One region of the Salmonella sp. GDC200615 genome, then DNA from elsewhere that is predicted to be linked to it. Evidence: predicted binding sites of a transcription regulator. Region 1 holds the regulator's gene; each other region holds the start of a gene.
What was found. Region 1 encodes Fur, which represses iron uptake genes when iron is present. Its sites were predicted from a motif close to ATAATAATGAGAACNACTATCAA; they were not measured.
Positions count from the first base shown of each region.

Region 2: a site for Fur is predicted at 2,330-2,352, ahead of sufA (Fe-S cluster assembly scaffold SufA). Genes of this name have one in related genera too.
Region 3: a site for Fur is predicted at 1,234-1,256, ahead of sodA (superoxide dismutase [Mn]). Genes of this name have one in related genera too.

Region 1 covers NZ_CP192247.1:3,156,784-3,161,038, forward strand. The annotation lists gene seqA (replication initiation negative regulator SeqA) at 1-81, opposite strand, end outside; gene ybfF (esterase) at 266-1,036, shown strand; gene ybfE (LexA regulated protein) at 1,170-1,463, shown strand; gene fldA (flavodoxin FldA) at 1,614-2,144, shown strand; gene fur (ferric iron uptake transcriptional regulator) at 2,426-2,878, shown strand; gene tcuR (tricarballylate utilization LysR family transcriptional regulator TcuR) at 2,993-3,919, shown strand; gene tcuA (FAD-dependent tricarballylate dehydrogenase TcuA) at 4,017-4,255, shown strand, end outside.
Region 2 covers NZ_CP192247.1:2,092,176-2,096,430, reverse strand. The annotation lists gene sufC (Fe-S cluster assembly ATPase SufC) at 1-409, opposite strand, end outside; gene sufB (Fe-S cluster assembly protein SufB) at 426-1,913, opposite strand; gene sufA (Fe-S cluster assembly scaffold SufA) at 1,922-2,290, opposite strand; gene ACQ29O_RS09940 (L-cystine transporter) at 2,717-4,063, shown strand.
Region 3 covers NZ_CP192247.1:4,531,671-4,535,925, reverse strand. The annotation lists gene ACQ29O_RS22000 (TRAP transporter substrate-binding protein) at 17-1,000, opposite strand; gene sodA (superoxide dismutase [Mn]) at 1,329-1,949, shown strand; gene yiiM (6-hydroxyaminopurine reductase) at 2,019-2,708, shown strand; gene ACQ29O_RS21985 (nuclear transport factor 2 family protein) at 2,720-3,115, shown strand; gene ACQ29O_RS21980 (hypothetical protein) at 3,236-3,439, shown strand; gene cpxA (envelope stress sensor histidine kinase CpxA) at 3,487-4,255, opposite strand, start outside.

The DNA.
Region 1 (4,255 bases):
GTCGGATGCGCTCTCGCCGATATGCTTGGTGTGGCTGGCAATATAGCTATAGAGTTCATCATCAACTTCAATCGTTTTCATCTTAATCCAGTGCGATGTCTTTGCTGAATACAAGTCATTGGGATTATAGGAACAAATCCCAACAGCGGATAGCGTTAAGCCCGGCTGACAAAAAAACTCGGAGTAAACCTTAGAGGTTGCAGCCCAGTGGCAGAATGGTCAACATAATACCCTAACCCGACAGAGCGAAAAAAAGAACTTTGCCATGAAATTAAACATCCGAGCGCAATCTGCACAAAACCTGCACAATAATTCCCCCATCGTTCTCGTTCATGGTCTGTTTGGCAGCCTGGACAACCTCGGCGTACTGGCGCGCGATCTGGTGACCGATCACGACATTATTCAGGTCGATATGCGCAATCATGGTTTATCGCCGCGCGATCCGGTCATGGATTATCCGGCAATGGCCCAGGATCTTCTGGATACGCTTGACGCGCAGCAGATTGAAAAAGCGACGTTTATTGGTCATTCCATGGGCGGAAAAGCGGTAATGGCGCTGACGGCGCTGGCGCCCGATCGCATCGATCGTCTGGTCGCGATTGATATCGCCCCCGTGGATTATCACGTTCGCCGCCACGATCGCATTTTCGCGGCCATTAATGCCGTCAGCGAATCCGACGCGACATCCCGCCAACAGGCGGCAGGGATTATGCGCCAACACCTCAACGAAGAAGGCGTGATCCAGTTTCTGTTAAAATCCTGGGCTGAAGGCGAATGGCGTTTTAATGTTCCGGTATTATGGGAGCAGTATCCGCATATCGTCGGCTGGGAAACCATTCCGCCCTGGGAACATCCGGCGCTGTTTATTCCAGGCGGTAACTCGCCGTACGTGACCGAAGCGTACCGCGACGCGCTGCTGGCGCAATTCCCTTTGGCGCGCGCGCATGTGATCGCCGGCGCGGGCCACTGGGTACATGCCGAAAAACCAGAGGCGGTTCTGCGCGCCATCCGCCGTTATCTGCACGATAAACGCTAACTGATTAAAAACTCATCGCCTGTGCGCGATTACGCGCGCGGGCGTTGGCGTCGCTTCCTCGCTGATGTATGATGGCGCGCTATCCATCCGGGCATAAGCCTGGCTGATTGTTTCCCCCGAAGTCACCAAAATCATGGCCAAAGAACAAACGGACCGTACGACATTAGATCTGTTCGCGCACGAGCGTCGCCCGGGACGACCTAAAACGAATCCGCTTTCGCGCGATGAACAGTTACGCATCAACAAGCGCAACCAGTTAAAACGCGACAAAGTTCGTGGCCTCAAGCGTGTCGAATTAAAACTCAACGCACAAGCGGTTGACGCGCTGAATGAGCTGGCCGAAGCGCGCAACATTAGCCGCAGCGAGCTCATTGAAGAAATATTAATGAAGCAGCTTATGGCGCTGCGCGGCCAGGGTTTAGTCTGAAAATAAGTTTTGTTTCATATTTCGTGTAGCAGAGCGTGCAGTCCCGCGTGATTGCTGTTTCCGCATATCTGCCTGTTCTGCTATGATTGCCCTTATCCGTGGGCAATTCGCCACCACCATTTCAATAAGTTTCAAGAGGTTATTTTACTCATGGCAATCACTGGCATCTTTTTCGGCAGCGACACCGGTAATACCGAAAATATCGCAAAAATGATTCAAAAACAGCTTGGTAAAGACGTTGCCGATGTGCATGACATTGCAAAAAGCAGTAAAGAAGACCTGGAAGGGTATGACATTCTGCTGCTGGGCATCCCAACCTGGTACTATGGCGAAGCGCAATGTGACTGGGATGACTTCTTCCCGACTCTCGAAGAGATTGACTTTAACGGTAAGCTGGTGGCGCTGTTTGGCTGTGGCGATCAGGAAGACTACGCGGAATACTTCTGTGATGCGCTGGGCACGATTCGCGACATTATTGAGCCGCGCGGCGCCACGATTGTGGGTCACTGGCCAACTGCAGGCTATCATTTTGAAGCCTCTAAAGGTCTGGCTGACGACGATCATTTTGTCGGTCTGGCGATTGACGAAGACCGTCAGCCTGAACTGACCGCCGAGCGTGTTGAAAAATGGGTTAAGCAAGTTTCGGCTGAATTGCACCTCGACGACATCCTCAACGCCTAATCTTATGCGGCGCAGCGTTATATCTGCGCCGCATCAATAGACAAGACCAATCAAAATAATTGCTACAAATTTGTAACTTTCGCACCCATCCCTGTACAATGTCCGGGTGTAATCAGGTGGCGCCAGAATTTGCAGGCAAAACCACAGTTTTATTAACATCTGCGAGAGACTTGCGGTTTTCATTTCGGCATGGCAGTCCTATAATGATACGCATTATCTTGAGTGCAATTTCTGTCACTTCTCTAATGAAGTGAATCGTTTAGCAACAGGACAGATTCCGTATGACTGACAACAATACCGCATTAAAGAAGGCTGGCCTGAAAGTAACGCTTCCTCGTTTAAAAATTCTGGAAGTTCTTCAGGAACCAGATAACCATCACGTCAGTGCGGAAGATTTATACAAACGCCTGATCGACATGGGTGAAGAAATCGGTCTGGCAACCGTATACCGTGTGCTGAACCAGTTTGACGATGCCGGTATCGTGACCCGCCATAATTTTGAAGGCGGTAAATCCGTTTTTGAACTGACGCAACAGCATCATCACGACCATCTTATCTGCCTTGACTGCGGAAAAGTGATTGAATTTAGTGATGACTCTATTGAAGCGCGCCAGCGTGAAATTGCGGCGAAACACGGTATTCGTTTAACTAATCACAGCCTCTATCTTTACGGCCACTGCGCTGAAGGCGACTGCCGCGAAGACGAGCACGCGCACGATGACGTGACTAAATAAGTGTAAATCTTTCGAAGAGCCAACCGCCCGGTTGGCTTTTTTATATCCTCCTCTTTCCTGCCGCTTGATGTTGATTTAATGTAAAAAACGCTATCGCATCTCAGGAGAGCAGGAATGGAGCTTCGCCAGTTACGCTATTTCGTGCGTATTATTGAAACCGGCAGTATGGGCAGCGCCGCACAGGATCTTGATATTGGCGTTTCAGCATTAAGTCAACAGATGTCCCGTCTGGAAAACGAGCTTGCCATCCGTCTGCTGCAGCGCACTTCGCGCGGCGTAACGCCAACCAACGCCGGGCTGGCCTTTTATTCGCAGGCGCAACTCGCCCTGCGTCATGCCGACGACGCAATTCTCGCCGCCAGAGAAGCGCGCCTTTCCGGTCATGTGAGCGTAGGAATGGCCCCCAGTACCGCCTCCATACTGGGTATACCGTTTATCCATGCCATGCAGGAAAACTATGCCGATGTTCGACTGCATGTGGTGGAAAGCTTGTCCGGTAATCTGGAAAGAATGATCAATACCCGCCAGATTGATTTAGCCGTTGTCTTTCAAAAAGATAAAATCCTGCGCTGGAGCGCCAGACCGATCCTTGAAGAACAGCTTTTTCTGATTGGCTCCCATGCCCTGCTGGCGGCGCTTCCTGATAACCCGATCACACCTGAACAACTGGCAGGCATTCCGCTCATTATGCCAAGCCAGAGACATGGGCTGCGCGGCAGGCTGGACGCTGTCTGCCAGGAACATGCGCTTAACGTTGAGATCGTCGCGGAAATTGACGGTCTGGCGTTGTTGATGCGCGCCGTGCGCGACGGTCTTGGCGCCACGTTGCAGCCCGGCGCGGCGATTTCTCATCTGGATAACGACGCGCTACGCGTGATCGGCGTCCATAATCCGGTACTCAGCCGCCCCAATTTTTTAGTCAGCCTGTCGGATGATGAACTGACGCCCGCCGGCCTTGCCGCCAGAGTAGTCCTTACCAAAGTTATGCGTCAGTTAGTCGACGCCGGTGAATGGCCAGGCGCAACCCTTTACGCTTACTAAACCCCTGTTTAGCGCTACCTGATAGCGCGCCGCTTATTTATCCGTATACATTTCAATTACAAATTTAACAAATAGTTAAATGGTACGGGAGTATAAGATGGTTGATGTACTGGTGATAGGCGGAGGCAATGCCGCATTATGCGCCGCCCTGACCGCACGGGAAGCGGGCGCATCGGTTCTGCTGCTTGAGGCTGCCCCGCGGGAATGGCGCGGCGGAAATTCTCAGCACACACGAAACCTGCGCTGTATGCATGATGCGCCGCAGGATGTGCTGGTAGAAAGCTATCCTGAAGAGGAATTCTGGCAGGATCTGTGGCGAGTCACCGACGGCAACAC
Region 2 (4,255 bases), 1.1 Mb from region 1:
AATCTTCCGGCATTTTCAGCAATGCGATCTTTTCTTCCATCAGATCCTGAAAATCAAAGCGATCCAACGACGTCTGCCCGCGGTAGGCGCGCACGGCATTCAGCGCGGTTTGCAGGAAAAACTGGTTACTGACGCCGGGGATTTCTACCGGGTACTGGAAGGCCATAAAAATCCCTTCGCCCGCCCGTTCCTCCGGCGACAGTTCAAGCAGATCTTTACCCTTGAACGTAACCGAGCCGCCGGTGACCTCATAATCTTCACGTCCAGCCAGGGTGGCGGAGAGCGTGCTTTTCCCGGAACCGTTCGGCCCCATAATGGCGTGAACTTCGCCGGGGAGAATCTCCAGATTCAGGCCACGCAAAATCGCTTTTTCTTCCACACTGACCTGTAAATCTTTAATGCTTAACATGGGTTTTCCTTCATCATTAACCGACGCTGTGCTCAAGGCTAATCGTCAGCAGTTTTTGCGCTTCAACGGCGAACTCCAGCGGTAGTTCCGAGAAAACGTCTTTGCAGAAACCGTTGACGATCATCGAAATAGCGTCTTCTTCGCTGATGCCGCGTTGCAGACAATAGAAAAGCTGATCTTCACCGATGCGTGATGTTGTCGCCTCGTGCTCCAGCTGCGCGCTGTTATTGCGGCATTCAACATACGGGAACGTATGCGCGCCGCAGTCCGCTCCAATCAACATGGAGTCGCATTGGGTGAAATTTCGGGCGTTGGTTGCCGTCGGCATAATTTTTACCAGCCCACGGTAGCTGTTCTGGCTGTGGCCGGCAGAAATGCCTTTTGAGATAATGGTTGAGCGCGTGTTTTTACCGATATGGATCATTTTGGTGCCGGTGTCAGCCTGCTGATGTCCACTGGTCAGCGCAACGGAATAGAACTCGCCGATAGAATTATCACCGCGCAGGATACAGCTCGGGTATTTCCAGGTAATCGCCGAACCGGTTTCCGACTGGGTCCACGACATCTTGCTGTTTTCCCCTTCGCACAACGCCCGCTTGGTCACAAAGTTCAGAATGCCGCCCGTGTTGTTGTCGCCCGGGAACCAGTTTTGTACGGTGGAATATTTTACTTCAGCATCTTTATGGATGATGACTTCCACTACCGCGGCGTGGAGCTGATAACTGTCGCGTACGGGCGCGGAGCAGCCTTCGATATAACTCACATAGCTGCCTTCATCCGCCACCAGAATCGTGCGCTCAAACTGACCGGTTTTCTCGGCGTTAATGCGAAAATAGGTGGATAACTCCATTGGGCAACGCACGCCTTTGGGAACATAGATAAATGTCCCATCGGAAGCGACTGCCGCATTCAGCGCGGCAAAAAAGTTATCGTTCCCCGGCACGACGGTGCCAAGATATTTCCTGACCAGGTCAGGGTGATCGTGTATCGCTTCGCCAAAAGAACAGAAAATAATGCCCTGTTCCGCCAGTTTTTCACGGTATGTGGTCGCTACGGAGACCGAATCAAAAATCGCATCGACGGCGACCTCTTTCCCTTCGCGAACCGGAACGCCAAGTTGCTCGAAGGCGTCTTCAACCTCTTTACTCAAAAAGGTATTCGCGCCCGTTTGCTGTACGGCTCCCGGCTGGGAAACGCAGCTATCGTCGCAGTTTCCGCATGATGGCGCAGAGTAATAGCTGTAGTCCTGATAGTTCAGTTTATCGTAGTGCGCCTTCAGCCAGTGCGGTTCATCCATGTCCAGCCAGGCTCTATAGGCATTGAGACGAAATTCCAGCATCCACTCAGGTTCGTTACGCTTTGCGGAAATCGCGCGCACCACCTCTTCGCTGATGCCTTTTGCCAGTTCATCAGTGGGTAGTTGCGTGAAAAATCCTTCTTTGTAATTAAGGCGTCCGCCTGTCCAGATACCGACCTCTTCCGTTGCTTCAGTGTTACGAGACATAGTACCGCCTATACCCCAAAACTTTCGCCGCAGCCGCATTCATTCTGGGCTTTGGGGTTATGAAATTTAAATAACTGGTTCAGCCCTTCCTGTACGTAATCCACTTCTGTTCCGTCAATAAAAGGCATCGCCTGTAACGGTGCGAAAAGCTTTGCGCCTTCGGCTTCAAAAACCAGATCGTCTTTATCCGGCTCCCGAACGGTATCCAGAACATAGCCAAATCCGGCACATCCCGTCTGTTTTACGCTTAACCGCACGCCCAACATGCCCGGCTGCTTTTCTGCCAGTTCACGTATGTGCGCTGCCGCCGCTGGCGTTAGCGTCAGCCCTTGCCAGGGGAAGTCCTCCGGGTTAAACGTGTCTGAATGCAATTCCATAGAGTTACCTCGCGTTCTAAATCACCAGGATATAACAGCATGTTAGTGATAATGATTATCACTTCAACCCCTTAACCGCAGGGGCTTTCCAACAAATGGTCATATTGAGCGCCTTTTATTAAGCATAGACCCTGTCCGCCAGGTCATACGACAGACAAAAAACAACTTAACTTTTTGATAAGTAATGATTTATAAGATATTAACCGTTCTGGCAGGTCAAAAACGAAAAGATGTATAGAAAATGACTATTTAATTAATAGGCTGTCGACATTGCCGGGCGGCGAGGTCAGAACCCCATTTTTTGTATGGATACCTGGCGTTGCGCTCTTTATAATCCGCTGCGGTTCTATAACTCAGTTTGAGCTATAGGTTTATGTAAACTCTTTCCGGCATTTCAGGTGCTGAATGAGGCAAGAGGCTTAAAATATGGTTGTTACGCTCGCGTATATCGCACTTTTTTTGGTTTTCTCGTGGGTCATCTTGAGAATTAATCAAAAAAGCGATTCCCTGTCGAAAAGCGTTTTTATCGCTATCTTTTTAGGGGCTGTTATTGGTTTATCCCTGCATTTTATTTCAGCAAATCACACTAAAACTATTATCGAATGGTACAGCATCATCGGCAATGGTTACGTCCACCTGTTAAAACTGGTCGCTATACCGCTAATTTTTATTTCTATTCTTTCCGCCATCAATAAACTAGAAAATAGCGCCGACATCGGAAAAATGTCGCTGACGATCGTCGGATGCATGTTATGCCTGGTGATGGTTGCCGGTTTTATCGGATTACTGACCGCTCATGTGCTGGGGCTTGACGCCAGCGCTTTTGTGCACATGCCGTCAATGTTAACTACAGAAGAAGTCAATAAGACTGCCGCGGTGTCGATTCCCCAGTTAGTGACATCGCTGATCCCGACTAATATTTTTCTTGATCTTACGGGAGCCAGAAGTGTTTCCGTTATCGGCATCGTTATCTTCACGCTAATAGCGGGGATCGCTCTGTTAAAGGTCAAAAAAGAGGCGCCGGAAGAAGGTCAGAAATTAAGCGCAGGCATTAACGCTATCCAGATCTGGGTCATGAAGATGGTACGTATCGTTATTGCATTAACGCCCTATGGCGTCATGGCATTAATGACTACCGTATTTTCATCATACCACTTTGAACAATTCGCCAGCTTACTTGGTTTTATCGGCGCCTGTTATATCGCGATTTTCATGATGTTTATCGTGCATGCCATCTTGCTGATCCTCAGCGGTAATAATCCAGCGCGTTATTTCAGTATGGTCTGGCCCGTCTTAACCTTTGCGTTTGTTTCCCGCAGCAGCGCAGCCTCTATCCCGCTGGCCATTTCCGCCCAGGAAAAATTTGGCGTACAAAGCACTATTGCCAATATTTCCGCCTCGTTTGGCTCCAGTATGGGGCAAAATGGCTGCGCCGGGATTTATCCGGCTATTATGGTAGCGATGATTGCGCCCACCATCGGCATTGATCCGCTCTCGCTGCATTTTCTGGCCGCGATGTTGCCTGCCATTGCGCTAGGGTCTATTGGCGTAGCCGGCGTCGGCGGCGGCGGTACGTTCGCGGCGCTGATTGTCCTGTCGACGTTGAATTTTCCCGTTGCGCTGGTCGGTATTTTTATTGCCATCGAACCTATCGTTGATATGGCCCGCACGGCTCTGAACGTTAACGGATCGATGATGTCAGGTGTGCTGGCTAACCGTATTTTGAATAATCATACGGCTGACGACATGCCAGCGGTTATTGACAGACCTTAGTTTTTTACGCGCCCGGAAAAGAAAAACCCTTAAGTCTGTTCAATACAGGCTTAAGGGTTCCGGCCCCATCCGGCGCTTATCTCCGGCACTCTTAATGGCTTAGCTCTTGAAGGGGCATAAGAATAATCTCATAAAGAACGCGCGCCTTTTTAGCACAAATGGCGATCTGTATTTTTTTAAACAAAATCAAGG
Region 3 (4,255 bases), 1.4 Mb from region 1:
TAATTTCCTGATTAGATTAATTTTTTGCTGTCTGGATACGTTGATACAGCCCGTAAAGCCGTGGTTTGTTTTTCAGACCGTCGTAAATAGGCTGTACTGCCTTCTGGAAGGGTTTTTTGTCGATCTCGTAGAATTCAACGTTGAAATCTTTTACCGCCGCCAGCCTGGTTTTCTCTATTTCCTTATCCCATGCGGCTTTCTCAAATTCGATCGACGCCTTGATGGCGGCTTCGACGATGCGCTGCTGTTCCGGCGTCAGCTTTTCCAGCGTGAGGGTACTCATTAGCAGGATATCGGGAATGCGGGTGTGCATATCGTAGGTGTAATAACGGGCGACTTCGCCGTGGCGGGCGATGGTGAGAGCGAACTCATTGTTTTCCGCGCCGTCGAGAATGCCTTGTTGTAACGAGGTATAGACCTCCGCCTGGCTCATGGCGATGGGCGAAGCGCCCAGCAGTTTGAGAGTTTGGATCGCCGTCTCACTCTGCATGACGCGGATCTTCTTCCCGCGTAAATCCTCAATGCGTTTAACCGGCGCTTTGCTCATATAAAAATTACGCGCGCCGGAATCATACCAGCCTACGCCGACAAACCCCTGTGCGGCGGTGGACTGATAAACAGGCTCCATCACCTGTGGGTTATCCATTACGCGGTAGTATTCCTCGACGGTGGCAAACAGGTAGGGAAGTGAGAACACGCCGTACTCAGGCGAAAAACTCTCCATCAGCCCGGACGACACTTTAGTGATGTCGACGACGCCGACCTGCGTCAACTCCACCAGTTCGCGCTCGCCGCCAAGCTGTCCGTCCGGGAAGTACTGTACTTTGATATCGCCGCCCGTTTTCTCTTCAACTTGCTGCCCCAGGAAGTGCAACGCATCTTTTACCGGCTGGCTATTTTCAGCGTAGGCCAGGCGTAAAATGGTTTCGCCGTGGGAGAAGAAAGAGAGTGTGGAGAGTAAGGCCAACGTTGCCAGACGTATAAAACCAGGTTGCTTCATAATTCCCTCGCAATTGTAATAATTTACCGGGAATGTAATTGCATGGTGAAATTATAACCTTCTTGATTTTGCCACCGCTGACAAAAATTGGCACCAAAAGAAAGATTTTGAAACCCTGTTTCACATTTCATGATTTCCAGGAATTCATCAACAGGCGGTTTCGGTTGGAGGCGTAAAAAACGATTTTTTTCAGCGGATGCCGTAACGTTTATAACCCTGGAAAAAGTACGGCATTGATAATCATTTTCAATATCATTTAATTAACTATAATGAACCAACTGCTTACGCGGCGTTAACACTGTGCCGCTCGACAATAATGGAGATGATTATGAGTTATACACTGCCATCCCTGCCGTACGCTTATGATGCACTGGAACCGCACTTCGATAAGCAGACGATGGAGATTCACCACACCAAACACCATCAAACCTATGTCAACAACGCTAACGCGGCGCTGGAAAACTTGCCAGAGTTTGCTGACCTGCCGGTTGAAGAACTGATTACTAAACTGGACCAGGTGCCAGCGGACAAAAAAACCGTGCTGCGTAATAACGCGGGCGGCCACGCTAACCACAGCTTCTTCTGGAAAGGCCTGAAAAAAGGCACCACCCTGCAGGGCGATCTGAAAGCGGCTATCGAGCGTGACTTCGGTTCCGTTGACAACTTCAAAGCTGAATTCGAAAAAGCAGCAGCAACCCGTTTCGGCTCCGGCTGGGCGTGGCTGGTGCTGAAAGGCGACAAACTGGCTGTGGTTTCTACCGCAAACCAGGATTCCCCGCTGATGGGTGAAGCCATTTCCGGCGCTTCCGGCTTCCCGATCCTGGGTCTGGACGTGTGGGAACACGCTTACTACCTGAAATTCCAGAACCGCCGCCCGGACTACATCAAAGAGTTCTGGAACGTGGTGAACTGGGACGAAGCAGCAGCGCGTTTCGCCGCTAAAAAATAATTTGCATTGCACGACTGTAGAAGCGAGTCTGATGACTCGCTTTTTTTGTATCCGCGTAAGGAGCAGCAGATGCATTATCCGGTTGACGTGTTTATTGGCAAAATTCGTGACTATGACGGCAGCCGCCCGAGCGCTATCGCCAAAGTGCAGGCCGATGGCGAACTTATGCTGACCGAGCTGGGTCTGGCAGGCGATGAGCAGGCCGAAAAGAAAATCCACGGCGGCCCCGACCGCGCGCTATGCCATTACCCCCGCGAACACTATGCTGATTGGATTCGCCAGTTCCCCGAGCAGGCGACGCTGTTTTGCGCCCCGGCGTTTGGCGAGAATCTGTCGACGGACGGAATGACCGAACACAACGTGTTTATTGGCGACATCTACCGCTGGGGCGAGGTGTTGATCCAGGTCACTCAGCCGCGCTCTCCATGCTTTAAACTTAATTTCCATTTTGCCATCAGCGACATGGCCCTCCTTATGCAGAACAGCGGAAAAACCGGCTGGCTGTATCGGGTCATTGCGCCTGGTAAGGTCTCCAGCGATGCGCCGCTGGAGCTGGCGTCGCGTCTGAGCGATGTCTCGGTTCATGAAGCGGGTGTTATCGCCTGGTCTATGCCGTTTGATGACGAACAATATCACCGGCTGTTGAGCGCCGCCGGGCTGTCGGCGAGCTGGAGCCGCACCATGCAAAAGCGTCGTTTGAGCGGCAAAATTGAAGATAGCGCCAGACGACTGTGGGGGGATAAAACTCCGCCAAAATGAAAGGAAGGGTTATGACTGAAGCTGAAAATGCGGTGGCGATCGTAAAAGAATTTTTGGTGGCCTCGATGATTCCCGATGCTGAACGCGCCGCAACGTATATGCACCCGGAGGTGAAAATTACCTTCACCGGAGGCCGGGCGATGGCGGGCGCGGCAGATATCGCGCAGTTTAACGGCGCTCGCTACAAGTGGGTGAAGAAGGCGCTGGGCGAGTTTGATGCGGTGCAGCATGATGATTACGTTGTGATTTATTCCAACGGTACGTTGTATGGCGAATGGCCCGACGGTCGCCCGTTTGCCGATAACCGCTTTATCGACCGCTTCGAAGTGCGCGATGGCAAAATTACCCGGATGGACGTGTGGAATGACAGCGCCGAGTGGATTTTAGCGCCGGAAATCTCCCGATAGCGTGGTGCGTAGGCCGAATAAGCGTAGCGCCGTCAGGCTGTCAGGTGTACATTGCCGGATGACGGCGTTTGCCTTATTCCGCTGGTAACCTATTAATTATTCACAAAAGATATGTAAATTATGGACGCACATATTCTCGAGGCTTGTACGGAAGAAGTTAAGCACATCTTATTCGAAGAGTATCACCTCAAATCTATCGAGGAGCTTTGGGAGCGGTCTCTGGATGAGGATTTTTTAGCTGAGTTGTATCAACAGTTTAAGTTCATAACGGAAAAGTATGGCGTGAATGGTGATGAATTGGACAGCATCCTCGATACGCTTTAAATGGTTAAGGCTCGGTAAGAGAAAGTATTACCGAGCCATGAATAACATTAGGTTCGCTTGTACAGCGGTAGCCACAGCGTAAGCCGCAACCCACCCAGCGGGCTATCGTCAGCCTTCACCCAGCCGCGGTGCTGCTGCATGGCGCTTTCGACAATCGCCAGCCCCAGCCCGGTGCCGCCAGACTCGCGGTCGCGCGCCTCATCAGTGCGATAGAACGGACGGAAGATCTGCTCGCGGTCTTCAGGGCTGACGCCCGGCCCGTCGTCATCGACCGTGATCGTAATACCGTCTTTATCCACCGAGAAGCCGACTTCAATCTTCGTATGTGAATAGCGCAGCGCATTACGAACTATATTTTCCAGCGCGCTTTCCAGCGCGTTTGGGTTGCCATAGAGCGGCCACGGCCCCGGCGGATAATTTACCGTTAACGACTTGCCCATCTGTTCGGCTTCAAAGGCGGCGTTATCCAGCACTTCGCCCCATAGCTGATTGGCTTTCATCGTTTCGCTGACCAGCGCATTTTTCTGTTGGTTACGCGACATCACCAGCAGGTCATTGATCATGCTGTCCAGACGCTGCGCTTCGGTTTCAATACGCTCCAGCTCTTTGCTTTCGCCGCCACGACGACGCAGCAGCGCGGTACCCAGTTGCAGGCGCGTAAGGGGCGTTCGCAGCTCATGGGAGATGTCTGACAGCAAACGCTGCTGCGAGGTCATCATCCGTTCCAGCGCCGTCACCATCTGGTTAAAACTGGCGCCAGCGGCGAGGAACTCCTGCGGACCCGCCTCCAGCTCCGGATGCTGACGCAGGTTGCCT